One region of the Streptomyces sp. NBC_00775 genome, then DNA from elsewhere that is predicted to be linked to it. Evidence: riboswitches for the same ligand, from Rfam matches in the RefSeq annotation. Region 1 holds a riboswitch; the other holds the start of a gene.
The links. Region 1 has a riboswitch for ZMP and ZTP ahead of OIC96_RS18130 (glycine hydroxymethyltransferase). Riboswitches for the same ligand answer to the same signal wherever they lie in the genome.
Positions count from the first base shown of each region.

Region 2: another riboswitch for ZMP and ZTP. It lies ahead of OIC96_RS03060 (bifunctional 5,10-methylenetetrahydrofolate dehydrogenase/5,10-methenyltetrahydrofolate cyclohydrolase); the one in region 1 lies ahead of OIC96_RS18130 (glycine hydroxymethyltransferase).

Region 1 covers NZ_CP108938.1:4,083,161-4,097,948, reverse strand. Annotated here, with positions in the region: gene OIC96_RS18175 (bifunctional helix-turn-helix transcriptional regulator/GNAT family N-acetyltransferase) at 1-139, opposite strand, end outside; gene OIC96_RS18170 (isocitrate lyase/PEP mutase family protein) at 152-922, opposite strand; gene OIC96_RS18165 (carboxymuconolactone decarboxylase family protein) at 990-1,391, opposite strand; gene OIC96_RS18160 (carboxymuconolactone decarboxylase family protein) at 1,466-1,996, opposite strand; gene pdxR (MocR-like pyridoxine biosynthesis transcription factor PdxR) at 2,044-3,453, shown strand; gene OIC96_RS18150 (DMT family transporter) at 3,620-4,444, opposite strand; gene OIC96_RS18145 (hypothetical protein) at 4,627-4,971, shown strand; gene OIC96_RS18140 (glutathionylspermidine synthase family protein) at 5,051-6,238, shown strand; gene rocD (ornithine--oxo-acid transaminase) at 6,258-7,514, opposite strand; ZMP/ZTP riboswitch at 7,596-7,683, shown strand; gene OIC96_RS18130 (glycine hydroxymethyltransferase) at 7,725-9,173, shown strand; gene OIC96_RS18125 (hypothetical protein) at 9,281-9,973, opposite strand; gene OIC96_RS18120 (hypothetical protein) at 10,059-10,790, opposite strand; gene OIC96_RS18115 (hypothetical protein) at 10,930-11,823, opposite strand; gene OIC96_RS18110 (RNA polymerase sigma factor) at 11,816-12,439, opposite strand; gene trpS (tryptophan--tRNA ligase) at 12,540-13,553, shown strand; gene OIC96_RS18100 (2'-5' RNA ligase family protein) at 13,785-14,366, shown strand; gene OIC96_RS18095 (decaprenylphospho-beta-D-erythro-pentofuranosid-2-ulose 2-reductase) at 14,462-14,788, opposite strand, start outside.
Region 2 covers NZ_CP108938.1:630,633-645,420, reverse strand. Annotated here, with positions in the region: gene OIC96_RS03100 (translation factor GTPase family protein) at 1-7, shown strand, start outside; gene OIC96_RS03095 (cellulase family glycosylhydrolase) at 87-1,955, shown strand; gene OIC96_RS03090 (YncE family protein) at 1,948-3,198, opposite strand; gene OIC96_RS03085 (TetR/AcrR family transcriptional regulator) at 3,387-4,046, shown strand; gene OIC96_RS03080 (glycosyltransferase) at 4,267-5,508, opposite strand; gene OIC96_RS03075 (polyprenyl synthetase family protein) at 5,743-6,702, shown strand; gene OIC96_RS03070 (class I SAM-dependent methyltransferase) at 6,784-7,563, shown strand; gene OIC96_RS03065 (CU044_5270 family protein) at 7,677-8,456, shown strand; gene OIC96_RS03060 (bifunctional 5,10-methylenetetrahydrofolate dehydrogenase/5,10-methenyltetrahydrofolate cyclohydrolase) at 8,467-9,315, opposite strand; ZMP/ZTP riboswitch at 9,338-9,424, opposite strand; gene OIC96_RS03055 (hypothetical protein) at 9,430-10,299, opposite strand; gene OIC96_RS03050 (MarR family winged helix-turn-helix transcriptional regulator) at 10,358-10,930, shown strand; gene OIC96_RS03045 (nuclear transport factor 2 family protein) at 10,955-11,320, opposite strand; gene OIC96_RS03040 (hypothetical protein) at 11,492-11,785, shown strand; gene OIC96_RS03035 (hypothetical protein) at 11,855-12,082, opposite strand; gene OIC96_RS03030 (ABC transporter ATP-binding protein) at 12,269-14,023, opposite strand; gene OIC96_RS03025 (rhodanese-like domain-containing protein) at 14,170-14,736, opposite strand.

The sequences.
Region 1 (14,788 bases):
CGATCTCGAACAGCAGCCGTGCCTCGCCGAGGGGCCGGTCCTGGCCGAGGTAGTGGTCGTCGAGGACTCCGATGCGCCGGGTGAAGTAGCGATTGAACCGGCGAAGGGCCTTCACATGGTTCGCTGACACTGGCTCCATATTCCTTTGACTTTAGTCAAAGGATTGGGAGGCGTCCATGAGGTGTCCGGCGATCTCCCGCAGCGCATGCGTGGCCCGGCGCTGCAACCCCGGCCCGAACGTGATCCGCGTGGCACCTCGCTCACCGAGCTCGGCGAGGTGTCCGGCGAGCTGCCCGTTGAGCTGTTCGGCGGGTGAGGGGCTGTGGGGCCGGGCGAACACGTTGATCGGCCCCTGGATCCCCGACCGCAGGAGGGGGAGTAAGCCGACCGGGGCGCCGATCGGATAGACGCAGTCGGCGCCGGCGGCGACGTACAGCGCGGCCCGCTCGATCACCCGCTCCGGGTTCGAGTCCCCGTACTCGAAGACGTCGATACGGGCGTTGACGAAGAGCTGGTCACCGGCGGCGGACCGCACCTCGGCCAGCCAGTCGGCGTGCTGGGCCGCAACCTTGAGGACACCCCCGTTGGAGTCCTCAAGGTTGCAGCCCACCGCCCCGGTCTCAAGGAGCCGCTCCACCAGCTCCTTGGGGGCGAGCCCGTACCCACCCTCGACGTCCGCGGACACGGGCACGTCGACGGCCCGGACGATCCGCGCGACCGCCGCGAACATCTCGTCGGCGGGCGTGGCCCCGTCCTCGTACCCGAGCGAGGCGGCGACCCCCGCGCTGGGCGTGGCGAGCGCCGGGAACCCGGCGTCCGCGAACACCCGTGCGCTCGCGGCGTCCCAGGGTCCGGGCAGGACCAGCGGGTCGCCGGGGAGGCGGCGCCGGTGCAGTGCGCGGAATGTCTCGGCCTTGCTCACCGCGGCGTGCGTCCCGGCACGATCCGTGTGCACCGTCCCGCGTTCTTCCGTGTTCACCATTGCGTGTTCACCATTCCGTGCTTCCCGGGGCGATCCGTCGGGTGACCATCAGCCGATTCCATCCGTTGATGACGGTGATCAGCCCGATGAGATGGGCGAGTTGGGCGTCGTCGAAATGCTGGGCCGCGCGCTCGTACACCTCGTCCGGCACGAAGCCGTCCGTGAGCACGGTGACGGCCTCGGTCAGCGCGAACGCCGCCCGCTCACGCTCGCTGTAGATGCCCTCGGCCTCCTCCCAGGCGTCGAGGAGCTGGATCCGCTCCTCGTCGACCCCGTGTTTGCGGGCGAGCCCCAGATGCATGTCGAGGCAGAACGCGCAGTGGTTGACCTGCGAGGCGCGGATCATGACCAGCTCGGCGAGAGCCGGGTCCCCGAGCCCCTTCTTCGCGGCGGCACTGAGCCCCTGCATCGCGGTCCGTACCCCGGCGTCCAGGTGGGTCGTGCGCTCCGTGCGCTCCGTGCCCTGGGCGGTCTGGGCGGCCGTCACTTGTACTGCCCGGCCCGGTAGTGCCCGGGCACCAGACGGCAGGTCACGCCGAACCGGTTCCACGCGTTGATCACCGTGATCGCGGCGATCAGCTGGGCCAGCTCGGCCTCCTCGAAGTGCTCGGCGGCGTGCTCGTACACCTCGTCCGGCACGAAACCGTCCGTCAGGACCGTGACCGCCTCGGTCAGCCCGAGCGCCGCGAGCTCCTTCTCCGTGTAGAAGTGCTTCGACTCCTCCCACGCGCTGAGCTGCACGATCCGCTCGACGCTCTCGCCCGCCGCGAGCGCGTCCTTGGTGTGCATGTCGAGGCAGAACGCGCAGTGGTTGAGCTGAGAGGCGCGGATCCTCACCAGCTCCAGGAGTACGGGGTCCACGCCCCGCCGGGCCGCCGCGTCGAGCTTGATCATCGCCTTGTAGACGTCAGGGGCGAGCTTGGCCCAGGGCAGACGGGGACTGTGCTCGGGGGCGTACTTCGCGGTCTCGTCGGTCCTGCCGGTCTTCGTGCTCTCGTCGGTGTGGGTCGTCATGTGATCGACTCTAGGAGCGGAATAGCCCAGGGGTATGGTCCATTTCCATGGCAGATACTTGGGCCACTTTGGGAGCCGACGGGGTCGACTTCCATCTTGAGCCGACCGGTTCCGGGTCCGGCGTCCGTAAAGGGCTGACGGACGCGCTCCGTGAGGCGGTGCGCGGCGGGCGGCTGACCCCCGGAACCCGCCTCCCGTCCTCCCGCTCGCTCGCCGCCGACCTGGGCATCGCCCGCAACACGGTCGCCGACGCGTACGCCGATCTCGTCGCCGAGGGCTGGCTCACCGCGCGCCAGGGCTCGGGCACGAGGGTGGCCGAGCGGACGGTCGTGCGGCCGGTCCCGGAGGCGGCGCCGCGCAGCAGACGCGAGCAGGGGCTCCCCGCGTACAGCCTCGTCCCCGGCAGCCCGGACCTCGCCTCCTTCCCGCGCACCGCGTGGCTCAAGTCGGCCCGCCGCGCGCTGACCGCCGCGCCGTACGACGCCCTCGGCTACGGCGATCCGCGCGGCCGCCCCGAACTGCGCGCCGCCCTCGCGGGCTACCTCTCCCGGGCCCGGGGCGTACGGGCCGACCCGGACCGCATCGTGATCTGCTCCGGCATCTCGGACGGGCTGACGCTGCTCGGCGCGGTGCTGCGGGCGCGGGGGCTGCGGTCCCTCGCGGTGGAGTCGTACGGGCTGGACGTCCACTGGGACCTGCTGCACCGCTCGGGGTTGCGTACGACGCCGCTCCCTTTCGACGAACTCGGCACGCGCACGGGCGACTTGGCGGGCCTGCGAGCGGTCCTGCTGACCCCCGCGCACCAGTTCCCCATGGGGGTGCCGCTCCATCCGGACCGCCGGGCCGCCGTCGTGGACTGGGCCCGGCGTACCGGTGGGCTGATCCTGGAGGACGACTACGACGGCGAGTTCCGCTACGACCGTCAGCCGGTCGGAGCGCTGCAGGGCCTGGACCCCGACCGCGTGGTCTACCTGGGCACCGCCAGTAAGTCCCTGGCACCCGGGCTGCGTCTGGGCTGGCTGGTGCTGCCGACGTCGCTCGCGGCCGAGGTCACGTCGCTGAAGGGCGGGGGAGGGTGGTCCACCGGGGCCCTGGATCAGCTGACCCTCGCCGAATTCATCACGTCCGGCGCGTACGACCGCCACGTCCGTGCCGCCCGGCTCCGCTATCGCCGTCGCCGGGACGCCCTCGTGGCCGCTCTCGCCGCGCGTGCGCCCGCCGTTCACGCCACGGGTATCGCGGCCGGGCTCCACGCGGTTCTCCAACTCCCCGCGGGTACCGAACAGTCGGTGGTGCGGGCGGCGGCCTGGCAGGGCCTGTCCCTCGAAGGCCTGTCCCGCTACCGACACCCCGACGCCGTCCCCGACTCCCTCGACGCCCTGGTCGTGGGCTACGGCACACCACCGGACCACGCCTGGTCGGGAGCCCTGGACGCCTTGTGCCGAACACTCCCTTGACCCCGCGAGCGTCTTTCGCCCCCGCCGTGGGGGCGCGCCTAAAAGATTGCGCAGTTCCCCGCGCCCCTTTTAGGGGCGCGGGGAACTGCGCAATCTTTTCAGCGGGGGTCTGGGGGCGCAGCCCCCAGGGATGGGACGGGTAGGGGCGGCGGGGGCGAAGGAAACCTCACGTCCCCTCACCCGGCGCCTCCCCGAACCGCGCCAACGCCAACGCCCCCACCACAGCCACCACAAACCCAAGAACCGCCAGCCACTCCAGCCCCTCCCGCGTACGGTCCCCCAGCCACACCACCCCCACCACCGCAGGCCCAATGGTCTCCCCGATGACCAACCCGGCGGTAGCCGTCGTCACCGACCCCCGCTGCAACGCCGAGGTAAGCAGCAAGAACGCCGCCCCACCACCGATCAGCAGCGCATACGTCGCCGGATTGCCCAGCAACGCCCCCGGATCAAGGTCGTCAATGAGCCGCACCGACACCTCGACCACCCCGAACCCGAACCCGGCCCCCAGCCCCAGCGCAAGCGGCCGCCCCCGCTCGGGCAACCGCCCACCCACGAGGCTCAGCAGCAGCACGGCGACCGCGGTCGCCAACATCGCGTACTTCAACTCCGTGGACCCCGCCTGTTCCCCTTCCGTGCCGGATGCCAGCCCCAGCATCCCGAGCCCGGCGCACACCACCCCCACCGCACCCCACTCGACCCGGCTCAGCCGCACCTTCAGCAGCCGCGAGGCAACCACCGCGGTCACCGCGAGGCTGGCGGCGAGCGCCGCCCCGACCGCGTAGATCGGAATGGACCGCAGCGCGGCGATCTGCAGCAGAAACCCGACCCCGTCGAGTGCGAGCCCCGCCAGATACCGCCACTGCCGCAGTGCCCGCAGCAGCAGCGCCGCGTCGCCGCCCGTCCCGCTGTCGGCCGCCGCGCGCGCGGCCATCGCCTGCAACACCGTCGCCGTACCGAAACAGACCGACGCACCAAGGGCGCACATCATTCCAAAGAGCACGAAGTGACTGTAGGGGACGGTGTATCGCGGGGGGCCACTGCGCACCTGCGGAAAGCGATCTCTAATGTGATCGCCTGCGGTAAGCAAATGAACTGACATGAGCTGAACCGCGCTGGATCGATCTCAACACCGATCTCAACTGAACTGAACTGATCAACGGGGGAACGGACATGGCGGACACTCGACGGCAGCTGCGCTCGGGCACGGTCGTCCTCGGCGGCATGGGACTCCTCGCGGCGGCGCTGACCGCCTGCTCCTCGGACGCCGACAAGCGCTGCGTCGACCGCGACAGCTACAACCTCACCAAGGGCTACAAGACCGTCGCCGACAAGAACTGCAAGTCCGCCAAGACGTCGGTCAACGGCGCCTGGTACTACGGCGGCAAGAAGAAGAGCGGCTGGGTCGACGGCGGCTCCTTCACCAAGCCCAGCAAGGGATCCGGCAGCTCCGGCGGCACCCACAAGAGCGTCGACCGCGGCGGCTTCGGCAGCGGCAAGGGCAGCTCGGGCGGCTGACCCCACGACGCCCCCGGACCCTGTAACCCCAGGACGCCACCGGACCCGTAAGCCCAGGACGCGATCGGACCCGTACGCCATGGAACGCCGCACCATCACCCCCCGCCCCGGCTGGCAGCAGACCGTCGAGGAACAGGGCCTCATCTACCCGCTCACCCGCTACCCCGACGACTCCCTGCGCCCCTACTGGGACGAGAGCGCGTACTACGTCTTCTCGCTTCCCGAGGTGGAGGCGCTGGAGGAGGTCGTCGAGGAACTGCACCGCATGTGCCTGGCGGCGGCCGAGCACATCGTCACCGCGCACCGCTTCGCCGACCTCGGCATCACCGACCCGCGCGTCGCGGAACTCGTCGCCGAGGCCTGGCATCGCCGTGCCGAACTCCCCTCCGTCTACGGCCGTTTCGATCTCCGCTACGACGGCACGGGCCCCGCGAAACTCCTTGAGTACAACGCCGACACCCCCACATCGCTGGTCGAGGCCGCGTCGCCCCAGTGGTTCTGGATGGAGGACCGCTTCCCGGGCGCCGACCAGTGGAACTCCCTCCACGAACGCCTCGTCGCCACCTGGAAGAAGCAGGCCGCCCTCCTGCCACCCGGCAGCCCCCTCTACTTCGCGCACTCCGCCGCCGACGAACTCGGCGAGGACCTGATGACGGTCGCCTATCTCAAGGAGACCGCCGAACAGGCCGGCCTCGACACCGACTGGATCTCGATGGAGGAGATCGGCTGGGACCCCCTCTCCGGCCGCTTCGTCGACAACCAACTCCGCTTCATCCGCAGCTGCTTCAAGCTCTACCCCTGGGAGTGGCTCACCACCGACCGCTTCGCCGACCACGTCCTGGACACCCTCGACAACGGCGGCGGCACGGGCAGCACCCTGTGGATCGAGCCCGCCTGGAAGATGCTCCTCTCCAACAAGGCCCTCCTCGCCATCCTCTGGGAGCTCTACCCGGACCACCCGAACCTCCTCCCGGCCTACCTCGACGGCCCACGCGAACTGGCCTCCACCAAGGGATACGTCTCCAAGCCACTCCTCGGCCGCGAGGGCGCCGGGGTGACCGTCCACGAGCCGGGCGCCGCCTCTGCCGCACCCGTCGAAGAGCCCTGCTGCTACCAGGAACTGGCGCCCCTTCCCTCCTTCGACGGCAACCGTGTCGTCCTCGGCGCCTGGGTCGTCGAGGACGAGTCGGCGGGCCTCGGCATCCGCGAGTCCTCCGGCCTGATCACCGACGAGTACGCCCGCTTCCTGCCGCACGTGATCCTCTAGCCACCGGGTTCGGCATTCCCTACGCCCCCAGTACGCCGCGGAGTTGGGCCAGCCCCCAGTCCAGGTCCTCCTTGCTGATGACCAGGGGCGGAGCGATCCGGATCGTGACACCGTGGGTGTCCTTGACGAGGACGCCCCGGTCCATCAGCTTCTCGGAGATCTCCCGGCCCGAGCCGTACGCCGGAGCGATGTCGACGCCCGCCCACAGCCCGCGCCCACGCACCTCCGTGACATGGCCCGTGCTTGCCAGCAGACCCAGCTCGTGGTGCAGATGCTCACCGAGCTCCGCGGCCCGCCGCTGGTACTCGCCCGACCGCAGCATCGCGATCACCTCCAGCGCCACCGCACAGGCCAGCGGATTCCCCCCGAACGTCGACCCGTGCTCCCCGGGCCGGAACACCCCGAGCACGTCCCGGTCGGCCACCACCGCCGACACGGGTACGACCCCTCCTCCCAGCGCCTTGCCCAGCACATACACATCCGGCACGACCCCTTCGTGCTCACACGCGAAGGTCTTCCCCGTCCTGCCGAGCCCCGACTGGATCTCGTCGGCGATGAACAGGACGTTCCGCTCGCGGGTCAGCTCCCGCACCCCCGCCAGATATCCGGGCGGCGGCACCAGCACCCCCGCCTCGCCCTGGATCGGCTCCAACAACACGGCGACCGTCTCCTCGGTGACCGCCTCCCGCAGCGCCGCGAGATCCCCGTACGGCACGATGTCGAAGCCCGGCGTGTACGGCCCGAAGTCCGCCCGCGCCTCCGGGTCCGTGGAGAAGCTGATGATCGTCGTCGTGCGGCCGTGGAAGTTGTCGCTCGCCACGACGATCCTCGCTCTCCCGTCCGGGACTCCCTTGACCCGGTACCCCCACTTCCGGGCCGTCTTCACCGCGGTCTCCACCGCCTCCGCGCCCGTGTTCATCGGCAGCACCATGTCCTTGCCGCACAGCGACGCCAGCTCCCGGCAGAAGTCCGCGAACCGGTCGTGATGGAACGCCCGCGACGTCAGCGTCACCCGCTCCAGCTGCGCTTTCGCCGCATCGATCAGCCGCCGGTTGCCGTGTCCGAAATTCAGCGCCGAGTATCCGGCCAGCAGGTCGAGGAAACGGCGCCCCTCGACATCCGTCATCCAGGCCCCGTCCGCCGTCGCCACGACGACCGGCAGCGGGTGGTAGTTGTGCGCGCTGTGCGCCTCGGCCGAGGCGATGAACGCCTCCGTCGTCTCCCTGGCGGTCACGGGATCCCCCTTCCATACGGCATCAGGTGGCTTGTCGGTCATGGATGGCTTGTGGCTCATTTCCTATCGTCGCTCGCATGGTGGACTGGGGAGCCCGGCGATCCGACGCGCCCGGTAGGCTGATCGGCGGGCCGTGACTGGCGCGCTGGGATGGGACCGACCATCGGGGAGCGGCCTGGATGAATGTGTGCCGTGCGCCTGGGCCGAACCGTGAATCGTGATTGCTGAACGCCACGCCGTCCGGAGGCCGACATGCCCGAGCAGCCCCTCTCCACCGAGTCCACCGCCTTCCGCAACGCCCTCGACGTGATCCGGGCCGTGGAGCCCCGCGTCGCCGACGCCATCGGCCAGGAACTCGCCGACCAGCGCGACATGCTCAAGCTGATCGCGTCCGAGAACTACGCCTCCCCGGCGACCCTCCTGGCCATGGGCAACTGGTTCAGCGACAAGTACGCCGAGGGCACCGTCGGCCGCCGCTTCTACGCCGGCTGTCGCAACGTCGACACCGTCGAGGCCCTCGCCGCCGAGCACGCCCGCGAACTCTTCGGCGCCGAGCACGCCTACGCCCAGCCGCACTCCGGCATCGACGCCAACCTGGTCGCCTTCTGGGCCGTCCTCGCCCAGCGCGTCGAGGCCCCCGCCCTGGAGCGAGCCGGCGTCCGCAATGTCAACGACCTCACCGAGGCCGACTGGGCCCAGCTCCGCCGCGACCTCGGCAACCAGCGCATGCTCGGCATGTCCCTGGACGCCGGCGGCCACCTCACCCACGGCTTCCGCCCGAACATCTCCGGCAAGATGTTCGACCAGCGCTCCTACGGCACCGATCCCACCACCGGCCTCATCGACTACGAGGCCCTGCGCACCTCCGCCCGTGATTTCAAGCCGCTGATCATCGTCGCCGGCTACTCCGCCTACCCCCGCCTGGTGAACTTCCGCATCATGCGGGAGATCGCCGACGAGGTCGGCGCGACCCTCATGGTCGACATGGCCCACTTCGCCGGTCTCGTCGCCGGCAAGGTCCTCACCGGCGACTTCGACCCGGTCCCGCACGCCCAGATCGTCACCACCACCACGCACAAGTCGCTCCGCGGCCCGCGCGGCGGCATGGTGCTGTGCGACGAGACCCTCGCCGAGCAGGTCGACCGCGGCTGCCCGATGGTCCTCGGTGGCCCCCTCCCGCATGTCATGGCCGCCAAGGCCGTCGCGCTCGCCGAGGCCCGCCGTCCCGAGTTCCGCGACTACGCCCAGGCCGTCGTCGACAACTCCCGCGCCCTCGCCGAGGGCCTGATGCGCCGCGGCGCCACCCTGGTCACCGGCGGCACCGACAACCACCTCAACCTGATCGACGTCGCCTCCTCCTACGGCCTCACCGGCCGACAGGCCGAGTCCGCCCTGCTCGACTCGGGCATCGTCACCAACCGCAACGCCATCCCCGCCGACCCCAACGGCGCCTGGTACACCTCCGGCATCCGCATCGGCACGCCCGCGCTGACCACCCGTGGTCTGGGCACGACCGAGATGGACGAGATCGCCGGCCTGATCGACCGCGTCCTCACCGCCGCCGAGCCCGGCAGGACCGCCAAGGGCAGCCCGTCCAAGGCCCAGCACGTCCTGGACCCGAAGATCTCGGACGAGATCGCCCACCGCGCCACCGACCTGCTCACCGGCTTCCCGCTCTACCCGGAGATCGACCTCGGCTGACGCACCCCACCAGGGACCGCTCACCAGACCCTCGGGTCCTGAGGTGCCTTGGGGTGTCCCGAGGCTCTTGGATCCTCGGGCTCCCAGGCGCTCGGCTTCTCGGCTCCCTACAGGTCGATCAGCTCCTGTCGTGGTTCCCGCGGCGGTCCGGCAGTCTCATGCCGGGCCGCCGCGCGGCGTATCAGAAGAGTGCCGCCGGCGCCGATCACCAGGCCCATGGCGAGCCCGGACATCGCCCACCCCGCTCCGTCCGTCAGACCCTGCTCCCCGGCCGTCCCCGAGTCGCTCGCGGAGCCGAACAGATCCCCGCGCCGCGCCAACTCGTCGAACACCGAGCGCGGCGCGCGATGCCAGCGGATGTCGTCGTCCTCCACGTCGGGCGAAGGATCCGACCGCACCCACGGCGTGCCGTCCGCCGCGAGGAACACCTGGTCCTGGCGCTCGATGGCGACATCGCCGCCGGGCGGTCTGCTGGTCTGCGGCCAGCCTCCGACACCGGTCAGCCCCCAGATCACCGTGGCCCGAACCTTCGGGAAGCGGCCCGCCTCCCAGGCCGTGGGCACGCTCTCCGTCCCCGTGTACATGGGTGCCAGCAATCGCCAGAGCCGCACGAAGTCCTCTCCGCCGGAGTGCAGGGCGACCGTCCGCCCCGAGTCACCGGCCACGACCAGGGCCAGATCCGGCATGTCACGCCGAGCGTCCTGCTCCGACGCCTGCGCGCGAGACGCGCCGAGCGCGGTCAGCACCACCACGGCAAGCACTGCCAGCCGAACCTCCACCTGTCTGACCCGGATCCCCATCCGTCCCCCTCCCGCGTCCGTGTCCCCACATCCCTGTGTCGCTGCATCCCCGCGTCGCTCTGGTCCTCTGTCCCTCTGCGTCCCGTCATACGTCCCGCAACTCCTGCCGAGGCTCCGCCTCGCCCTCGCGCCGGCCCAGAAGCCGAGCCCCCGGCACCCCGGCGACCAGGGGCCGCAGCAACAGGGCCAGCACGGCTCCGGCCGCCGCCCCCGGTATCGCCCACCACCAGTCGGTGCCGTCATCGGTCGCCGCCGCGGCCGTGGTGCGGAGCCGCTCGGCCGGTGTGGGCGTGGGCGCAGGCACGGTGGAGGTGTCCTCCGTGGTCTGCCAGGGCGCCGGATAAATGGCCCCGGGACCCTTACCCGACGACTTGCCCATCACGCCGAGCTTCTTGAACAGGGCCCGCACCTGGGCCGGTTGCCCGGCCCTGTGCCAGTAGCCGTTCATCGACTGCGGCACCTGGGTCGTCGTGTGTATCCAGACCTCCTTGCTCCCCGGTGTGTCCGGGTAGACGCGGTCGACGCGCCAAGGCGACACGTCGTGGATCAGCCACGTGACATTGATCTGCCGGCCGCTGCCCAAGCCCAGCCCCGGTGGCTCCTCGCGTGTACCCGAGCCCGGATCGCCCAGCAGGAGCATCAACTTTCCGTACTCCTCGTCCGAGTAGTACAACGCCGTGCTCTCCGCGCTCTCCGGCGAGACCACCAGCACACTCGTCGGGCCGCCGGCCATCGCGGACGGTGCGCCCAGCAGCACCACCGCGAAGGCCACCGCCAACGCCCCCATCCCCGCGAGCAGTTCACGAAGCCTGTGCATCCGAACCTCCAGCCGGCCGGTCGATCCACGTGCGGTCCGCCCGCACGCCGTGTGTCACTTCTGGTACACCGCTCGACCCGCCGGGGTTCCCATTCCGCACCGACCAAAATTCCCGCTGCTTCGGCGACCGAAGTCCCTGCTACTTCAGCGACTTCGCTATCTCCACCGCCCGCGCCTTCGACGCCACCCCCTCAAGGCGGAGGGTCACGTCACCCCCGTGCATCCACAGCAGCGTGGGCCCCGCGGTCCGCTCGGAGCGGGTGAAGCGGTCGCCGTGCGCGTCGATGAGCCAGAAGCTCAGCAGATGCGGCTTCGGAAACCAGAGCGCCTGGTTGCCGTAGTCCTCGGCTTCCCCCAGCGGCACCCATTCCGGCGGTTCCCGCACCGTCTTGGAGAAGCTGACGTCGAGGCTCGCCGGATACTCGTCCAGCCGGACCGTGTGCCCATGCCCGCGCCAGCACAGACTCATCAGGAGCCGCCCCTTCGGCTCGCGCGTCACCGTCACCGCGTCCGGCACCCCGAGGGCGTCGGGCACGAGAGGCGCGAACCCGGCCCGCCGCCCGGCCTGCGCCAGTGTCAGCGAAGGGCCGCACCCGGGCACCCGGGCTCCGGACGAGGGCACCGCCGACGGGTCGTACCTCACCTCGACCCCGCCGAAGCCGAACCAGTCGACGACCGCGGCGCGCACCGGAGGCGTGAGCACGAGGACCGTCAGCACACCGCACAGGCCCGCGGTCAGCGCGCGCCAGCGCAGCCGCGCCCAGCGGCGCACCGACCGGAGCCGCTCGCCGGGTCCCGGCGGCTCGGGCACCGGGGCGGGGAGCCGCTCGGCGAGTATCTGCTCCAGCACCCGCTCGACCATGGACTCGCTCCCGGCCGCCCCGGCCCGGTCCAGCGACCGTCCGAGCGCCCGCAACTCCTCCGGCAGCCGGGAGACGCCCTCACGAGCACGCCGGCCCCGGTCACCGGAAGGCTCCGCGCCCTCCGTGCCCTCCGCGTCCCCGGTGCCCCCGCCCTCGTACGACTCACTCATGTTCATCACCTCCTTCCCGGGATTCCTGATGCTCCCCGGGCTCGAAGCCCGGCAGCAGGCGGCCCAGCTTGCGCAGGGCGCGGTTGAGGCGGGATTTCACCGTGCCGCGTGGCCAGCCCAGGGCCTGGGCCGTCTCCGGTTCGTCCATCTCCAGGAGATAGCGGTACATGACGACGAGGCGGTGCTCCTCGCTCAACTGCTCCAGGGCGGCCAGCAGTGCCGCGCGGCGCTCTATCTCCAGCGCCGCGACCGCCGGGTCCGCCGATTCCGGTATCAGCGGCTCCGCCTCGGCGAACGCGGCCTCCCGGCCGGCCAGCGTCCGCTGGCGCACCGCCGTCCGCACTGTGTTCCTCGTCTCATTGGCGACGATCGAGAGCAGCCACGGCTTGAACGCCGCGCCGTCCCGAAAGCGCCCCAGCGAGCAGTACGCCTTGATGAAGGCCTGCTGCACCACGTCCTCCGCGTCCGCACCTGCCCCGAGCGCCCTGGCCGCCCTGATCGCGATGCCCGTATGAGCACGGACCAGCTCCGCGTACGCCTCCGGCTCACCGGCGCGTACGCGTGCGATCACCACGGCCTCGTCGACGACGATGCGGCCCCCCTCCCGCGTCCTCACACTCTTGCTACACCGCCCGAGGCCGATCGGTTCCCACCTCTGTCACATCTCTTTCCGACCAGTTCTGGACCGGGCACCCACACCTGAGAGAATGGTGAGCATGGCCTCTGATCGTCCCCGCGTGCTCTCCGGAATCCAGCCCACAGCAGGCTCGTTCCACCTCGGCAACTACCTCGGCGCCGTCCGCCAGTGGGTGGCTCTGCAGGAGTCCCACGACGCGTTCTACATGGTCGTCGACCTGCATGCGATCACCCTTCCGCAGGACCCCGCGGACCTGCGCGCCAACACCCGGCTCGCCACCGCGCAGCTGCTCGCCGCCGGTCTCGACCCGGAGCGCTGCACGCTGTTCGTGCAGAGCCACGTTCCCGAGCACGCCCAGCTCGCCTGGGTCATGAACTGCCTCACCGGCTTCGGCGAGGCGAGCCGCATGACCCAGTTCAAGGACAAGTCCGCCAGGCACGGCTCCGACCGCGCCTCCGTCGGCCTCTTCACGTACCCGATCCTGCAGGTCGCGGACATCCTGCTGTACCAGGCCCACGAGGTCCCGGTCGGCGAGGACCAGCGTCAGCACGTCGAGCTGACGCGCGATCTCGCCGAGCGCTTCAACGGCCGCTACGGCCAGACGTTCACGGTCCCGAAGCCGTACATCCTCAAGGAGACGGCGAAGATCTTCGATCTCCAGGACCCGTCGATCAAGATGAGCAAGTCGGCGTCGACTCCGAAGGGCCTCATCAACCTGCTCGACGATCCGAAGACGACCGCCAAGAAGGTCAAGAGCGCGGTCACCGACACGGACACCGTCATCAGGTATGACACGGCGGAGAAACCGGGTATCAGCAACCTGCTGACCATCTACTCGACCCTCACCGGAACCGGTATCCCGGAACTGGAGCAGAAGTACACCGGCAAGGGCTACGGTGCGCTCAAGACGGACCTCGCCGAGGTCATGGTCGACTTCGTGACGCCGTTCCGGGAGCGCACCCAGCAGTATCTGGACGACCCGGAGACGCTCGACTCGATCCTGGCCAAGGGCGCCGAGAAGGCGCGTGCCGTCGCCGCGGAGACGCTCTCCCAGACCTACGACAAGGTCGGCTTCCTGCCCGCCAAGCACTGACCGCCGAGACCACTGCCGTACTGACAGCCGACACGCTGTCGTACGGCAGCGGTACGGCAGCCCCTACCACAGCCCGTTCGGCATTCAGTACGAGACGAGCGCGACACTCGTACGGCAGCCGACAACGGGCCGCACCGCCGTACAGTCGAAAGCCGAACAGACCGGGCAGCCACCCCTGCCCGCGCGGACAACACCGGACCACCGGACCATCGATCAACGACAGGAGACGACGTGGGGACCGTAACGATCGGCGTGTCGATCGCGGTCCCGGAGCCTCACGGCAGCCTGCTCCAGGAGCGGCGCGCGGGCTTCGGCGACCCCGCGGCTTCCGGCATCCCCACGCACGTCACCCTGCTGCCGCCGACGGAGGTCGACGACTCGGCGCTGCCCGCGATCGAGGCGCATCTCGTCGAGGTCGCGGCCACCGGGCGCCCCTTCCCGATGCGGCTGTCCGGCACGGGCACCTTCCGCCCGCTGTCGCCCGTCGTGTTCGTCCAGGTCGTCGAGGGCGCCGAGGCCTGCACCTGGCTGCAGAAACAGGTCCGGGACGCGTCCGGGCCCGTCGCGCGCGAGCTGCACTTCCCGTATCACCCGCACGTCACGGTGGCGCACGGCATCGACGACGAGGCGATGGACCGCGCCTACGAGGAGCTGTCCGCGTACGAGGCCGAGTGGCCCTGCACCGGATTCGCGCTCTACGAGCAGGGCGCGGACGGGGTCTGGCGCAAGCTTCTCGAGTTCGCCTTCGGCGGCGCCGTGGTGCCCCCACAGGCGGGCGCGCCCGAGCGGGACACCACACTGCCGGCTCGCTAGGACGACCGTCTGCGCGGTCTGTGCGTACGACCGTCCACGCGACTGTTCGTACGACCGCCGACTCGATCCTTCCGTACGACCCCGTCCGCGGTACGTCAGATCGGCAGCCGGCGGAACACCGGTCGCGGTACGTGCCGCAGCGCCGACATCACCAGCCGCAGCGACCCCGGCGCCCACACCGTTTCCGACCGGCGGCGCAGCCCCGTCTCCACGGCCGTCGCGACCGCCTCCGGGGTGGTGGCCAGCGGTGCCTGCGGCAGGCCCGCCGTCATCTTCGTACGGACGAATCCGGGGCGTACGACCATCACGTGCACGCCGGTGCCGTGCAGCGCGTCGCCGAGGCCCTGTGCGAAGGCGTCCAGGCCCGCCTTGCTGGAGCCGTAGATGAAGTTGGAGCGGCGGGCCCGCTCGCCGGCGACCGA
Region 2 (14,788 bases), 3.5 Mb from region 1:
TGGGTGACCCGAGGCCGGTGAAACGAGAAACTTACTCATGAGTCAGGGGTGTTGACGCCCCTGGGGCAGCAGCGCATGTTGTGAACATGTCGAAGTTACGTGCGCGTCTGCTCGGCGTCCTCGTACTCCTCACCGGCTTCCTCACGGCGGCGGGCGCCCAGCCCGCCGCCGCGGACGGACTCCCCGACTCCCTCTGGTTCGACGAACCCGCGGCCGCCACCCTCACGGTCGCGAACGGCCACTTCACCGACGGTCTCGGCCGCGAGGTCGTGCTCCGCGGCTACAACGTCTCCGGCGAAACCAAGCTGGAGGAGAACAGCGGACTGCCCTTCGCCTCGGTCGCCGACGCCAAGAAGTCCGCCACCGCGCTGCGCGCCCTCGGCGGCGGCAACTCCGTGCGCTTCCTGCTCTCGTGGGCGCACGCCGAACCCGCGCGGGGTCAGGTCGACACCACCTATCTCGCCGCGGCCACCGATCAGATACGCGCTTTCCTCGACGCGGGAATCCGCGTCTACCCCGACTTCCACCAGGACCTCTACTCCCGCTATCTCTTCAACACGGGCAGCTGGTACAGCGGCGACGGCGCCCCCAAGTGGGCCGTGGACGCGGGCAATTACCCCCAGGAGTCGTGCGGGATCTGCCTCTTCTGGGGCCAGAACATCACCCAGAACGGGGCCGTGAAACAGGCGTCGTACGACTTCTGGCACAACACGTACACACTCCAGGACGCCTTCCTCACCACGGCCCAGGCCACCATGGCCTACGTCAGACAGCACCTCACCACCGCCGAATTCGCGGGCGTCGTCGGCTTCGACCCGTTCAACGAGCCGTACGCGGGCACCTACGACTCCGGGCAGGCCAGCCGCACCTGGGAGCGAGACGTCCTCTGGCCCTTCTATGTGAAGTTCCGGGCCCGGATGGACGCGGCGGGCTGGCAGGACAAGCCCCTCTTCGCCGAACCGAACCTCTTCTGGAACGCCAACATCGACTCCCAGAAGCAGGAGGGCGGCCTGCTGGACGCGGGAACGCTGGGCCCGCGCTATGTGTTCAACACCCACTTCTACGACCAGAAGGCGATCTCGGGCGTCCTCATGTGGGGCAAGGCGGGGGACGGCCAGTACGCCACCGACTTCGGGACGGTACGTGACCGGGCGTCGGCCGCGGGCACGACGGCGATCGTCAGCGAATTCGGCCACCCGCTCAGCGGATCCGTCTCGGACAAGGCCCCGACGGTCGTCAAGGCGATGTACCAGGCCCTCGACTCCCGTCTGCCGGGCTCGACCTGGTGGACGAAACCGGCGTCGTCCGGCCCGGTCCTCTCCGGCACCCAGTGGCAGTGGGACATCTACAACGGCCGCCATCACGAGCTGATGAACAACAACCCCGACAAGGTCCTGACCACCGGCGACGCCTGGAACGACGAGGACCTCTCCGCCGTACGCCTGGACGACTCGGGCACGGCCGTCCTGCGCCAGGACACCCGCCTCCTGGACCGCCTCTACCCCAGCGCCACCGCGGGCACCACGGTCGCCTTCACCTACGAGGACCGTTCCCGGGACGGCTCCACCACCCTGACCTGGAACCCGGTTCCCTCGTCCCTGCCGCATGTCTCCCAGCTCGTGGGCTCCGGCCAGTACGGGCTGCTGCTCTGGCGTTCCAGCGGGAGCACCGCCCCCACGGAACTCCATCTGCCGGCTTCCTTCCCGACCTCGGCCACGACCGTGGTCTCCGACCTGGGCACGTCGTTCGGGCCGCCGTCGTACACGACGACGACCCCGATCGCCGTGGCTCCCGAGCCGGGCGGCACCGGCAGCCGTCGGCTGCTGCTCACCGCACCCGGCTCGGGCACACTGCACTACGCGCTGGTCACGAACGGGGCGACGGCTCCGTCCGCCGACCTGCTGAGCGCGGCCCGGACCGAACTGGCGTCATGGGCCGCGACGGTGGTCAACTAGCCGACGGGCCCGACCAGTTCGCCTCCACATGGCCGAGGCGAACACGCTGGGGGTGGTCGCCGACCGGCACCGACACCGTCTTCTGCCCCGTGGCGAAGTCGATGGCGGTGACCTGGTCGGCACCGCTCTCGGAGATGACGCAGTCCTTGCCGTCACCGCTGACGGTCGCCCAGTACGGCTTGGAGGCGGTGACGAGCGGACCCTCCTGGAGGGTCGCCCGGTCGACGACGGTCGCGTAGTCGTCCATCGTTCCCGCGACGCACAGCTTGGTGCCGGCGGGGTTCATCGAAATGCCGTGGTGGCGGGAGTCGTTGACCCAGGTGGTGCGGTCGGTGCTGGTCGCGGGGTTCATCGGCAGGGTCTTGACCCGGGTGATCTTGTCGGAGGCGACGTCGTACTCCAGGAAGCCGTTGAAGAAGGAGACCTGGAAGTAGAGCTTGGACTCGTCGGGGGAGAAGACCGCGGGCCGGACCGCGTCGGAGAAGTCCTTGAGGCCGATCGCGTCCAGCCGCTCACGCATGTCGATGACCTTGACCTGCTTGTATGTGGTGGCGTCGACGACCGTGATGTGCCGGTCGCCCTTCGTCCAGTCCAGCCACGGGTCGTCGAGAGCGGTGTTGACGTCACCGATCGCCATGTTCCAGATGTACTTGCCGTCGCGGGTGAAGATGTTCTCGTGCGGCTTGTCGCCGGTGGCGAAGGAGCCGAGCTGCTTGCCGGTGCTGATGTCCAGGACGTGCACGGTGTTGGCGGTCGACGCCGAGACCGCGACGCGGGTGCCGTCGGGGGAGACGGCCATGTGGTCGGAGCGGTAACCGGACACCGGGAAGCGCCAGTTGATGGCTCCGGTGGCGAGGTTGATCGAGACGACGTCCGCGAAACTCGGACGGGAGACGACCACGGACTGGCCGTCGGGTGTGGAGTACATGTCGTCGACGAACTGGTCGTGGCCCTCGCCGACGCCGTTGCGAATGGCCATGAAGTAGGCCCACTTGATCGGATCGGCGTTGATCGCGGCCATCCGTTCGTCCTTGTCCGGGATGACGTTGATCCGGCCGACCTTCGCGAAGTCACCGGTGGACTTGATGACGTCCGCGGTGCCCTCCCAGTTGTTGCCCACGAACATCACCTCGCGCAGATCGGTGGCGGAGGCCTGCGCGGTGGCGGCGGTGGCGGTGCCACCGAGGGTGAGGGCGAGGACTGCGGTGAGGGAACAGAGGTGTCTGGGCCTGAGGGCAGACATGGTGGGTCCTTGTCGTCGTGGGGAGTGCGGGTGGCGGGGGCATGACAAGGGAAAATCTGAACACGCCCGCGTTCAGAGTTGACTTACTGGAAAGTAAGGAGGGGACCCACCTCTCCACAAGGGTCCGTACACGACAAAATCGTCGGAGGGTCGAACGGTGGTTCGTCGGAACGGCGAGGGAGGAACGCGTGGCGGGCAGGCTCAAACAGCCGACCGGCCGTTACGGGGGCAGGACCGCCGAGGAGCGGCAGGCCGAGCGGCGCCGACGTTTCCTGGAGGCCGCGCTCCAGCTGTTCGGCGACAGCCCGGGCTTCCGGTCCACGACGGTCGCGGCGCTGAGCGAGGCGGCGGGGCTGTCGACACGGCAGTTCTACGAGGAGTTCCGCACCCTCGAAGACGTCCTGGCCGCTCTGCACCTCCAGGTCAACGACTGGGCCGAAGAGGCCGCGCTGGCGGCGCTCGCCGATGCGGAGGAGTTGCCGCTGGCCGAGCGTGCCACCGCGATCTTCCGCGCCTACGCCGCCAACGTGACGAGTGATCCGCGCCGGATCCGCATCACCTTCGTCGAAATCATCGGCGTGAGCCCCCGGTTGGACGAACAGCGACTCGCCCGCCGCGCCCGCTGGGTGGACTTCATCTGCGCCGCGGCAGCGGCCGCCGCCGCACGTGGCGAAGCGGCACCGCGCGACTACCGGATCGCCGCGACCGCCTTCATCGGCAGCGTCAACGGGCTCCTGCACGACTGGAGCGCGGGCTGGGTGGACGCGACGCTCGACGAGGCGGTGGAGGAGCTGGTCCGGCAGCTGCTGGGGATTCTGCGACCGGCGGGGTGGGGCGGGGCGGGCTGACATCGCCCCCGCCGCCCCTACCCGTCCCATCCCCAGGGGCTCTGCCCCTTCGACCCCGTTCGGTTGTGTGTTGGCTGCGGGTGGGTGGGGGCTGGTCCAACAGATTGCGCAGTTCCCCGCGCCCCTAAAAGGGGCGCGGGGAACTGCGCAATCTTTTAGCGGGGGTCTGGGGGTGCAGCCCCCAGGGATGGGACGGGTAGGGGCGGCGGGGGCGAAACCATCACGGCGGTGGACCCGCCAGTCGGCCGAGCGCCGCGACAACCGGCCCCACCCCGTCCTCCGCACGAATCCGCCCCGCCAATTCCTCGGCACGCCGCCGATACGACGGTTCCCCCGTCGCCCGGACGAGCGCCGACGCCAGCCGCGCCGCCCGGAGCCCCCGCAGCGGCACCACCCCCGGAGACACCCCGACGGAGACCAGACGGTTGGCCCAGAACCCCTCGTCGAACTGGATCGGCACGGGCACGGCCGGGACGCCGGCACGCAGCCCGGCCGCCGTCGTGCCGGCCCCCGCGTGATGGACCACCGCGGCCATCCGGGGAAAGAGCACGGAGTGCGGCACCTCCCCGACGGTGAACATGTCGTCGCCGCTGGCGCGCAGCTCGCCCCACCCCCGCTGGATCACCCCGCGCAGCCCGGCCGCCCGCAGGCCGCGTACGACCTCGTTGCTCAGCCGCTCGGGATCGGGCACGGTGGCGCTGCCCAGGCCCACGAAGACCGGGGGAGGGCCGGCGTCCAGGAAGTCCCGCAGTGGCGAGGGAAGTTGGGCGTGCGCGGCGTCGTACGGCCACCAGTATCCGGTCACGTCGAGCCCGGGCCGCCAGTCGCGGGGCCGCCGCACCACCAGGGGACTGAAACCGTGGTGCACGGGCCAGCCCTGCCGCTCGCGGGCGCGTCGCGTGTCGCCGGGGCCGATGCGCGGCAGGCCGAGCCGGGCCCGCAGCGTGCCCACGGTGTCGGCGAAGACGCGTTCGACGGCCATGTTCACGCCGTACCCGGCCGCCCGGTTCACCGCGGGCCCCCAGGAGCGGACCCCGGTCACCGGAGGCGCGAACTCCCTTGTGGGGGCCAGTGGTTGGAGGTAGACACCCATGCTGGGCAGCGACAGCCCCTCGGCGACGGCGTGCCCGAGCGGCCCCAGGGAACTCGACAACAGGAGTACGTCACTTGTCTCGGCGGCCTCGATCAGGTCCTCGGTCATCTGCCCGACGAGCGCACGCGCCATCTCGACGACGCGGATGAGTTTCCCGGCGCCGGTGGTACTGCGGTGCAGCGCCTGTCCCCGCGCGGACTCCAGCTCCGCCCGGGGATCCACGGGCAGCGCGTGAAACCCCACGCCCGAACCGGCCACCAGCGGCTCGAAGCACCCATGTGTCACCAGGGTGACCTCGTGCCCGGCACGCGCCAGGCCGTGCCCGAGTCCGGTGTACGGCGCCACATCGCCCCGCGATCCCGCGGTCATGATCGCTACTCGCACGATGGTCAGTATGGCGGGGGTTCACGGCTGGTGGCCCGCGGCCGCACGGTTTGTTTCTGTGCCCTCGGCATCTACGGCATCTACGGCGCCGCTGCCGCTGAACCGGCTCCGGGACAAGGAACCGGCCACGGCCGAAAGCCGCTCTGGCTCCTGTCCATCCGGAATGATCGAATCGGTGCCCGATTGATCTCGACGGCGGGGTGGGGCAACGTGAAGGCGATGACGTACGTGGATCTGCATCGCCAGATGTCCGCGGACATCGAAGCGGAGACGGAATCCGCTCTTGACCGACTCGGTCCGTCGGCGTCATCGGTTCGAGCGGCGGTCGCCGCACTGCTGGAGCATCGCACGTTCAAGTACCCCCTGTCGGTCCTCCCGATGATCGTCCACGCCGTCGAGACCGGCGCGCCCGAACCGGCCGTTCCACTGGCCGTCGTCCATGAGCTGTGGTGGACCTCCGCCTGCTACCTCGACGACCTGGCCGACGGGCAGGGCGCGTTCGTCGCCGGTGGCCTCAGCGAGAGTGCGGCGCAGCTCGCGGCGGTCATCAGCGGAACTGCCCTCCCTCATCTCGTCGTTCAGTCGCGGCGGATTCCCGAGTCGGTGCGCGGCGCTCTGTCCGCCGAGATCGTGACGTGCTGGATCGTGGCGACCGAAGGGCAGCTGAGTGACCTCCGTGGAGATGCGGGCGACGCCACGCGCGACTCGGTGATCACGGCGTACAGAGGAAAATCCGGCGCACCCTTCAGCATGATCACGGCAATGGCCGCCGAACTGGCGGGTGTGGAGCAGGGGAGAGCGGAGCTCTGGCGCGAGTTCGGCAATGTCTTCGGCATCCTGTGGCAGATATCCAACGATCAGGAAGACATCCTGTCCGGCCGCAACGAAGACCTCCTGAACGGCACCGTCACGTATTTGCTCGCGTGCGCCCTTGAGGAGACATCCCCCGAGTCCACGGAGCGTGTCCTGGGGCTGCACGCCGCCGCGCGGAATTCCGCGCGATCCCGAGCGGAACTCACCGACGTCCTTCTCGCGCCCGCCGTTCTTGGCCGGTACGAGAAGGACATCGACGAGTTCCGCGCCGAAGCTCACCGCATCCTGGACGAACTGGGCGGCGACGAAGCCTATGTGCGTGTGCTGCGGCACCTCGTGGACCAGTCCGCCCGCATGCTCCTTTAGCGTCGTAGCGCTGTCGGGTGGCCGTCGCCGAGGTGGTGAGACGGGGTGGCCGACCGCCGGCACCACCGATAGCGTCACCGCATGGACCAGGATGAACGGCTGCTTCACGCCTCGTCGTTCGGCGCGGCGGCGGTCGCCTACGCCGAGCACCGTCCGGACTACGCGCAGACCGCGGTGCGCTGGGCGCTTGAGCCCGCGCCGGGCCCGCGGGTGCTCGACCTCGGCGCCGGAACCGGCAAGCTGACCGCCACGCTGGTCGCGCTGGGCGGCGAAGTCATTGCGGTCGAGCCCGACCCGGAGATGCTGACCGAGCTGCGCCGCTCGCTGCCGGCTGTCCGCGCCCTGCCGGGCAGCGCCGAGGCGATACCGCTGCCGGACGCGTCCGTCGATGCCGTGCTGGCCGGCAACGCCATGCACTGGTTCGACATGGCCGTCGCGGGACCCGAGATCGCCAGGGTCCTCGCACCCGGCGGCATCCTGGCCGGCCTGTGGAACGTCATGGACGACCAGGTCGACTGGGTTGCCGGGCTGGCGCGGGTCAGCGGGAGCGCGGCCATCGGCCCGCGTGACACGCCCACCAGCTGGCGTGCTGAGACGGCCGACATGCACCTTCCCAAGACTGGCGTGGCGGCCCGGTTCGGCTCGCCGGAACAGGCCGAGTTCCCGCACGGGCAGCGCCGCACCGCCGACTCTCTCGTCGCGACCATCGCGACGCGCGCGGGGGTTCTGGTCATGCCGGAACAGGAACAAGAGGCCACGCTGGGACGGATCCGCGCCTTCCTCGCGAGTAGACCGGAGACCGCCCGCGGCGAGTTCACTCTCCCGATGCTGACCGGCGTGCTGCGCGTCCGGCGGCTGTGAGGCATCACGTCGACACCGGCGCCTGACGCACGGCCGCGAGCGCGCGGGGACCTGCCGCGGCGAGCGTGTCGACGAGGCGGGAGATGGTCGGGTCGGACGCAAGCGGCCCGAACATGCCGTCCGCCCGCAGTGCCGCCACCCCCGCCGTGGCCGCCCCGCGCCCGCTGGTCGTCGAGGCCGGCTCCACCCCCGTACCCCTGGACCGCCTCGCCGACCGCGCGGCGGCATCCGACAGCGCGCTCAGGCTGCGCCAGGGGACCCACTTCCAGGCCTGGAGCCTGAGCATGACCTCAGGTCCCCAGGCCCGGCCGCCGCTCACGCTTCCCGAGGAACGCGTCGTGCGCTGGAAGGCCGACGGCAGCCACACGGAACTCGTCGTCGCGACCGATCCACGCCACCCCGGCAGGCCGGTCATCACCGACGCCGACCCCGTCCCGCGCACCGTCGAGGACGGCCATGTCCTCAGCAGGCAGACGTACCCGCCGAGTTGGAGCGACGCCCCGCCCCAGGCACGACCGCCGCACGACGCCGAGCGGCTGCGCGCCTACCTCGAAGGGATCGACACCACCGAGGAGCTGGACACCCCCCAACTCCTCGACGCCGTCGCCGAGTTGCTGGACCACTGGACGCTCGGCAGCCGTGAGGACGCCGCACTCGCGCGCATCCTCGCCGACGCGAAGGGGCTGCGCCCGGCCGGAGCGGTCACCGACCGGCTGGGCCGCCCCGGGCAGGCGTACGTGTACGAAGACACAGCCCGCTCCGGCCGCCGGATGCTGATCCTGGACCCGGCGACCGGTGCCGTCCTCGGCCTGGAGGACACCGTCACCGAGGCCGATCCCGAGTGGGGCGTCAAGGCGGGGGACGTGATGTCGTACAAGGCGTGGATGCGCTGAGCCGCGACGGTCAGACGCCTGCCTGGCGTTCGGCTCCGGTCACGGTCTGCTCCAGCAGGACCGCGATCGTCATCGGGCCGACGCCACCCGGCACGGGCGTGATCAGCCCGGCCCGGGTGACGGCGGTGTCGAAGTCGACGTCGCCGACGTTCCCCTCGTTGTAGCCCGCGTCGATCACGACGGCTCCCGGCTTGATGTCCTCCCCGCGGATCAGCCGGGGCCGTCCCACGGCGGCCACCACGATGTCCGCCTCGCGCACCACCGACGACAGATCCGCCGTACGCGAATGGCAGTACGTCACCGTCGCGTCGCGCCCGAGCAGCAGCATGCCGACCGGCTTGCCGAGGATGGCGCTGCGCCCCACGACGACGGCCCGCTTGCCGGCCGGGTCGACGTCGTACTCGTCGAGGAGCCGCATGATGCCGCCGGGCGTGCAGGACACGAAGCCGGGCAGGCCGAAGCTCATCGCGGAGTACGAGCTCAGCGTCACACCGTCGACGTCCTTCTCCGGCGCGATGGCCTCGAACGCCGCGCGTTCGTCGATGTGCGGCCCGACGGGGTGCTGGAGCAGGATGCCGTGCACGGTCGGATCGGCGGACAGGGCGGTGAGCGTGTCGACCAGCTCGGCCGTCGTGGTGCCGGCGGGCAGTGCGACGTGCCGCGACTCGATACCGGCCTTGCGGCAGCGGTTCTGCTTCATCCGGACGTACGTCACCGAGGCGGGATCCTCGCCGACCAGTACCGTCGCCAGACAGGGCGCCATGCCCGTACGGTCCTTGAGGCCGGCCGCGCGCTTGGCGGTCTCCTCGACGATGCGGCGCGCGAGACCGGCGCCGTCCATGAGCTGGGCCTGGGACATGGGTTCTCCTGAGCGTTGCTGACACCATCGCCCAGGCGCGCGGCAAAGACCCGTTCGTCAGGCCGCTCCCCGGTGGTACTCCACCTCAGCGCCAGTCACGGCCCGCCGATCAGCCTAGCTCGTAGGATGAACGGCCTGGGCGGCGGGCGGTGCCGTCGGGTCTTCTCCCGCCAGGAAACCGTTGGCCTGCGCCTCGGTGGTCACGGCTCCGACGGCTCCCGCCCAGCGGGCGATCTCCCGGGCCAGTGCGACGGCTCCGGCCTCGTCGCCGGTGTCGCGGGCGAGGACCGCCAGGAGCATCTGCATCGAGAGGGTGCCGGGGACGGTTCCGGCCCGGGCGCCGAGCGTGGTCGCCCGGTTCCAGCGTTCCAGCGCCCGTGCGTGGTCGCCGTGGTCGTGGTCGTGATCGCCGAGGTGGCGCAGTGCCTCGCGGGACAGCAGGTCGTCCCCCGACTCGCCCGCGCGCAGGGCGGCCTCGTAGTGGGCGGGCGCGCTGGCCCGCTCGGCGAACAGGTTGTCCGCGATCAGGCCCAGATACATCTCGGCCCAGCCGCGGCGCACCGCGTCCGGGGCCTGGTCGCGCAGGAGCCCGGCGAGATGGCGCAGCGCGGCGAGGGCCTCCGGGTCCTTGCCGTCGGGGCCGGCGCGGAACGTGCCGTCGGCGCGCAGCAGACCGGAGTAGTCGTGGCGCAGCCACAGGAAGTCCAGGTCCCAACGGCCGTCCAGGCGCGCTTCCCCGAAGGCCTTCTCCGCGGCGCCGAGCCGAGCCCGCGCCAGGCCGGTCCCGCCGAACCAGTCGCTCTCCAGCGCGACTTCGGCGGCGGCCACGGCCAGTCGGGCGCGCGCCTGCGGATCGGTCGCATCGGTGGCGTCCAGTAGGTTCGTCGCGCGTTCCCAGCGACCGCTGATCCTCAACTCACGTACAGCGGCGAGGAGTTCGTCCAGCGATACGGCTGTACGAATCGTGCTTGCGGTGTTCGTCATGGCGAGGAAAGTAGTAATTCGAAAAACTATCCACAAGAAAACTATGTGGGGGGCCCGCATGACAGAACCGTCCGACGCGGCGACCGCGGACTCGGTCGACCGGCACGTCGCGCTCTGGTCGAAGGAGCTCGACTGGATGGACCCGGTCAAGGAGGCGATCATCGCCCGGCTCGCCATCCTGGCCCGGCACGCGGCGCAGGCCCGCCGGGACACCCTGGACTCGGACGGCCTCCAGCACTGGCAGTTCAAGGTGCTGCTGATGCTGCGCAGGCTCGGCCCGCCCTACGAGGCCAGCCCGTCACAGCTCGCCGACATGCTGGGGCTGACCCGGGGCGCCCTGTCGGCGCGGCTCGCACCGCTGGAGGATGCGGGCCTGCTCAGCCGCACGCATGAGAGGAGCGACCGTCGGCGCGTACGGGTACGGCTCACCGACGCCGGATTCGATGCGTTCGAGCAGCATGTGGTGTCCGAGGACAAGGGTGAGAACGCGCTGCTCGCAGTACTGAGCCCAGCAGAGAAGCGGACGCTCGCAGACCTGCTGCGGAAACTGGTCCTATCCGCCGAGTCCGGTGCGTACGCGACCGGCCCATCGCCGTACTCGCCGAAAAGGTCCAGGTCAGACGGGACCTGATCTGGACCCTCGGCCAGTTCCTTCCTACTCGTCCCATGCCTGCACAAGCGTCTGCTCGACGATCTTGCCGTCGCGCAGCGCCATCATCGAGCTGGCCAGTACCCGCACGCCGTCCGGGTACTCGCAGGACTCGGTGTAGGCGACGTGGTCGCCCTGGATGACGCACTGCTCCAGCTTGTGCGTCATGTCGCGGCTGTAGACGTCGTTGAGCATGTCGCCGATCTCGCTGCGACCGTGTTTGACCATCGGGTGGCTGGGCTGGGTGTTGCGGTCGATGACACGTAGTTCCGCGTCGTCCGCGTACAGCGACAGCAGAGCTGTCGCACTCTGTCCTTCGATGCCCTGGCGTAGCGCTTCGGTGTCGAAGGTGGGAAATGCCGCAGTGCCCATAGTGACCTCCTTGGAAGGCCGCGGCCCAGCGAGGAGTGGGCCGCGAAGGGCCTCTCCTTCGAGGCTCCTCCGCTGTGGGGCGGTCGGCAAGCGCAACGGCCCGATGCGCCTGACGGGTGAGCGACGGGGGAGGGCCGTGTCCGCCGGGGGCCCGGGGCCGTTGCAGAAAGCATGATCTCAACACGACGTATGGTCGCCGCCGTTGGTCTCGCCATCGGTGTCACAGGCCTTGCCGCGCCGCTGGCGAGCGCGGCGGGCGCCGAGGCCCAGAACGCGGGGAAGCTCAGCCCGATCGCCGAGCTCGACTCGCTGGCGCTGAGTGACATTCCCGCGGAACACCAGGCCGACATCCCGCTGCCCTCCCGCCAGCTCCGCGGACTCAGCCGGCTGAACGACCTGAACCAGCTGCAGCAGGTGACCGACCTGGCCGCGCCCGTCACCGGGCTGCTTCCCGGTATCGAGTAGCGCGGCAGCACACGGGCGGCAGGGCGAGCCCCGGCAGAACAATGACGTTCTGCCGGGGCTCGCCGTCGCTCAGGCGTCGGCCGTGACGACGGCGCCGGTGCGGCCGACCCCGGTGACCAGGCCGAGCCCGGCCGCGCGCTCACTCTCGCGGTAGACGGTGTCGGCGGTGGCGTAGACCATGACCTGCGCACTGAAGAGCCGGACTCCCGTGATCGCGACCACGGCGTACGTCACGCCCAACGGGAGATGTGCCTTGAGCAGCAGCGCGCCCGGCAGCCAGGTGCTGACGCCGTACACGAGCGGCAGCCCCGAGAAGGAGGCCGGCCAGAGCAGGGGAGTGGCCCAGCGGGACTCGGGACGGAAGAGCGCCCCTACGGCGGCGAGACGGCCCGCTGCGCCCGCGGCCGGAGCGGCGACCTGGGGTGGGGCGGACCAGGCCGTTCCCGGTGGTCAGGGCGCCGATGAGCATGCCGAACGAGGCGGCTACCCGGCGGTGGCGAGGAACTGCGTGGCCGCCAGTTCGGCGTAGAGCGGATCAGCGGCGACGAGCTCGCGGTGGGTGCCCACGGCGCGGACGCGCCCGGCGTCCATGACGACGATGCGGTCGGCCATGGTGACGGTGGACAGCCGGTGCGCGACGACGAGGACCGTGGTCGTACGGGCGACATCGGCGACTGTGTCGCGCAGCGCGGCCTCGTTGACGGCGTCGAGCTGCGAGGTGGCCTCGTCGAGGAGCAGCAGCCGGGGGCGGCGCAGCAGGGCACGGGCGATGGCGACGCGCTGGCGTTCGCCGCCGGAGAGCTTGGTGCCGCGGTGGCCGACCAGGGTGTCCAGGCCGCGCGGGAGCCGGGCGATCAGGCCGTCGAGACGGGTTGTCTTCAGGACGCGCGTGAGGTCGGCCTCGTCGGCCTCTGGATTCCCGAGCAGCAGATTGTCGCGCAGCGAGCCCGAAAGGACGGGGGCGTCCTGCTCCACATAGCCGATGGCGGAACGGAGTTGGGGCAGATCCCACTGCGCCAGATCACGGCCGTCGACCGTGACGACGCCCACCTCCGGGTCGTAGAACCGCTCGATGAGCGAGAAGACGGTGGTCTTGCCCGCGCCGGAAGGGCCGACGAACGCGGTCATGCCGCGGGCCGGCACGGCGAAGGTCACACCGTGGTGGACGTACGGCAGATCGTCGGCGTACCGGAAGCGGACGTCGTCGAAGGCGAGCGCCGCGGGTTCCGCGCCCGGAGTGGGCAACGGCGCGGGCCGGGCGGCCGGTTCGGCGGGCAGCCGCAGTGCCTCCTGGATCCGGGCCAGCGCGGCGGCACCGGTCTGGTACTGCGTGATCGCGCCGACCACCTGCTGGATCGGCGACATCAGATAGAACACGTAGAGGAGGAAGGCGACCAGCGTGCCCACGTCGATGGAGCCGGTCGCGACCCGGGCGCCGCCCACCGCCAGCACCGTGATGAAGGCGATCTGCATCGCCAGACCGGCCGTGTTGCCCGCGGCCGCCGACCACTTGGCGGCCCGCACGCTCTGCCGCCACGACTCCTCGGCCGCCGCGTGGATGGTCGCCTCCTCGCGGTGCTCGGCACCGGACGCCTTGACCGTGCGCAGCGCGCCCAGGATCCGCTCCAGCGAGGCACCCATCACACCGACCGCGTCCTGGGCCTGCTTGCTCGCCCGGTTGATGCGCGGCACGATCACCCCGAGCACCGTCCCCGCGCACAGGATCACGCCCAGGGTGACGCCGAGCAGCACCACGTCGACCAGGCCCATCATCACCACCGTCGCCACGAGCGTGAGACCGCCCGTCCCGAGGCCCACCAGGGAATCGGTGGTGACCTCGCGCAGCAGCGTCGTGTCGGAGGTGATCCGGGCCATCAGGTCGCCCGGCTCGCTGCGGTCCACGGCCGGTATCCGCAGCCGCAGCAGATACGACGACAGGGCGCGCCGCGCGCCGAGCACCACCGACTCGGCGGTGCGCCGCAGCACATACGAACCCAGCGCCCCCACCGCCGCGTTGGTGACCACCAGTGCCGCCATGCCGAGCAGCGCCCGCCCGATGGGCCGGTCGTGCGACAGATCGTCGATGAGCCCGCGCGCCACCAGCGGCAGCACCAGACCGGTGGCCCCGGTCGCGAGCGCCAGCAACGCGCCCGCGAGCAGGGCCCATCGATGCGGTCGAACGTACTCGAGCAGCAGGCGCCACGCGGGCACCTCGGGCTCGGCGGCGGTGATGCTCACGGTGCTCCTTGCGGGCCTCGGTGCGGAGCATTCAGGCTACGTCGGCGCGGGCGCGGACCGAGAACCGCTCAACTTCCGCGCAGGGTGGGCCAGTCCGGGGCCGTCGAGAGGGCGAGCGGGGGCTCGCCGTCACCCGGCGGCTGGTGTCAGCGCCCGGCGAGCGCGGCCAGCGTCGCGTCGAGATCGGCCGGCCGGGGGCGGTTGTGCGGGAGCTTGGCGAGTATCGCCGCCATGCCGCAGGTGTTGGTGACCGCCGAGAAGACCAGGCCGCCCGCTATCCCCGCCGAGAGCAACTGCCAGGCAGGGTGCAGCAGTCCGAGACCCAGCCCGGCCAGGACGACACTTCCCGCGGTGAAGCGGACCTGGCGCTCCATGGACCAGGTGGTGCGCGTACCGGCCGCAGGGTGATGCAGCTCATGGCCGCGCTCGGCCCAGGCGCTGGTGCCGCCGACGAGGGTGGCGGCCGTCACGCCGTGCTCGGCGAGCGTCTTGCGGGCGCTGTCGGAACGGGCGCCGGACGCGCACACGACGAGCAGGTCGGTCGTGGCCTCCTTGAGGGCGGGCAACGCCCGGTGCAGTTGGTCCAGGGGGATGTTGAGGGCGCCGGGCAGGTGCCCGGAGGCGTACTCGCCGGGCGTGCGGACGTCCAGGACGGTCAGCTCGGGCAGGCGCGTGCGGGCCTGGTCGGCGTCGAGGGAGAGGGGGGTCTTCATGTCGGTGTCATCCTTGATCTTCGAGGGTGCCCCGAAGGGCGGAGTATCATAC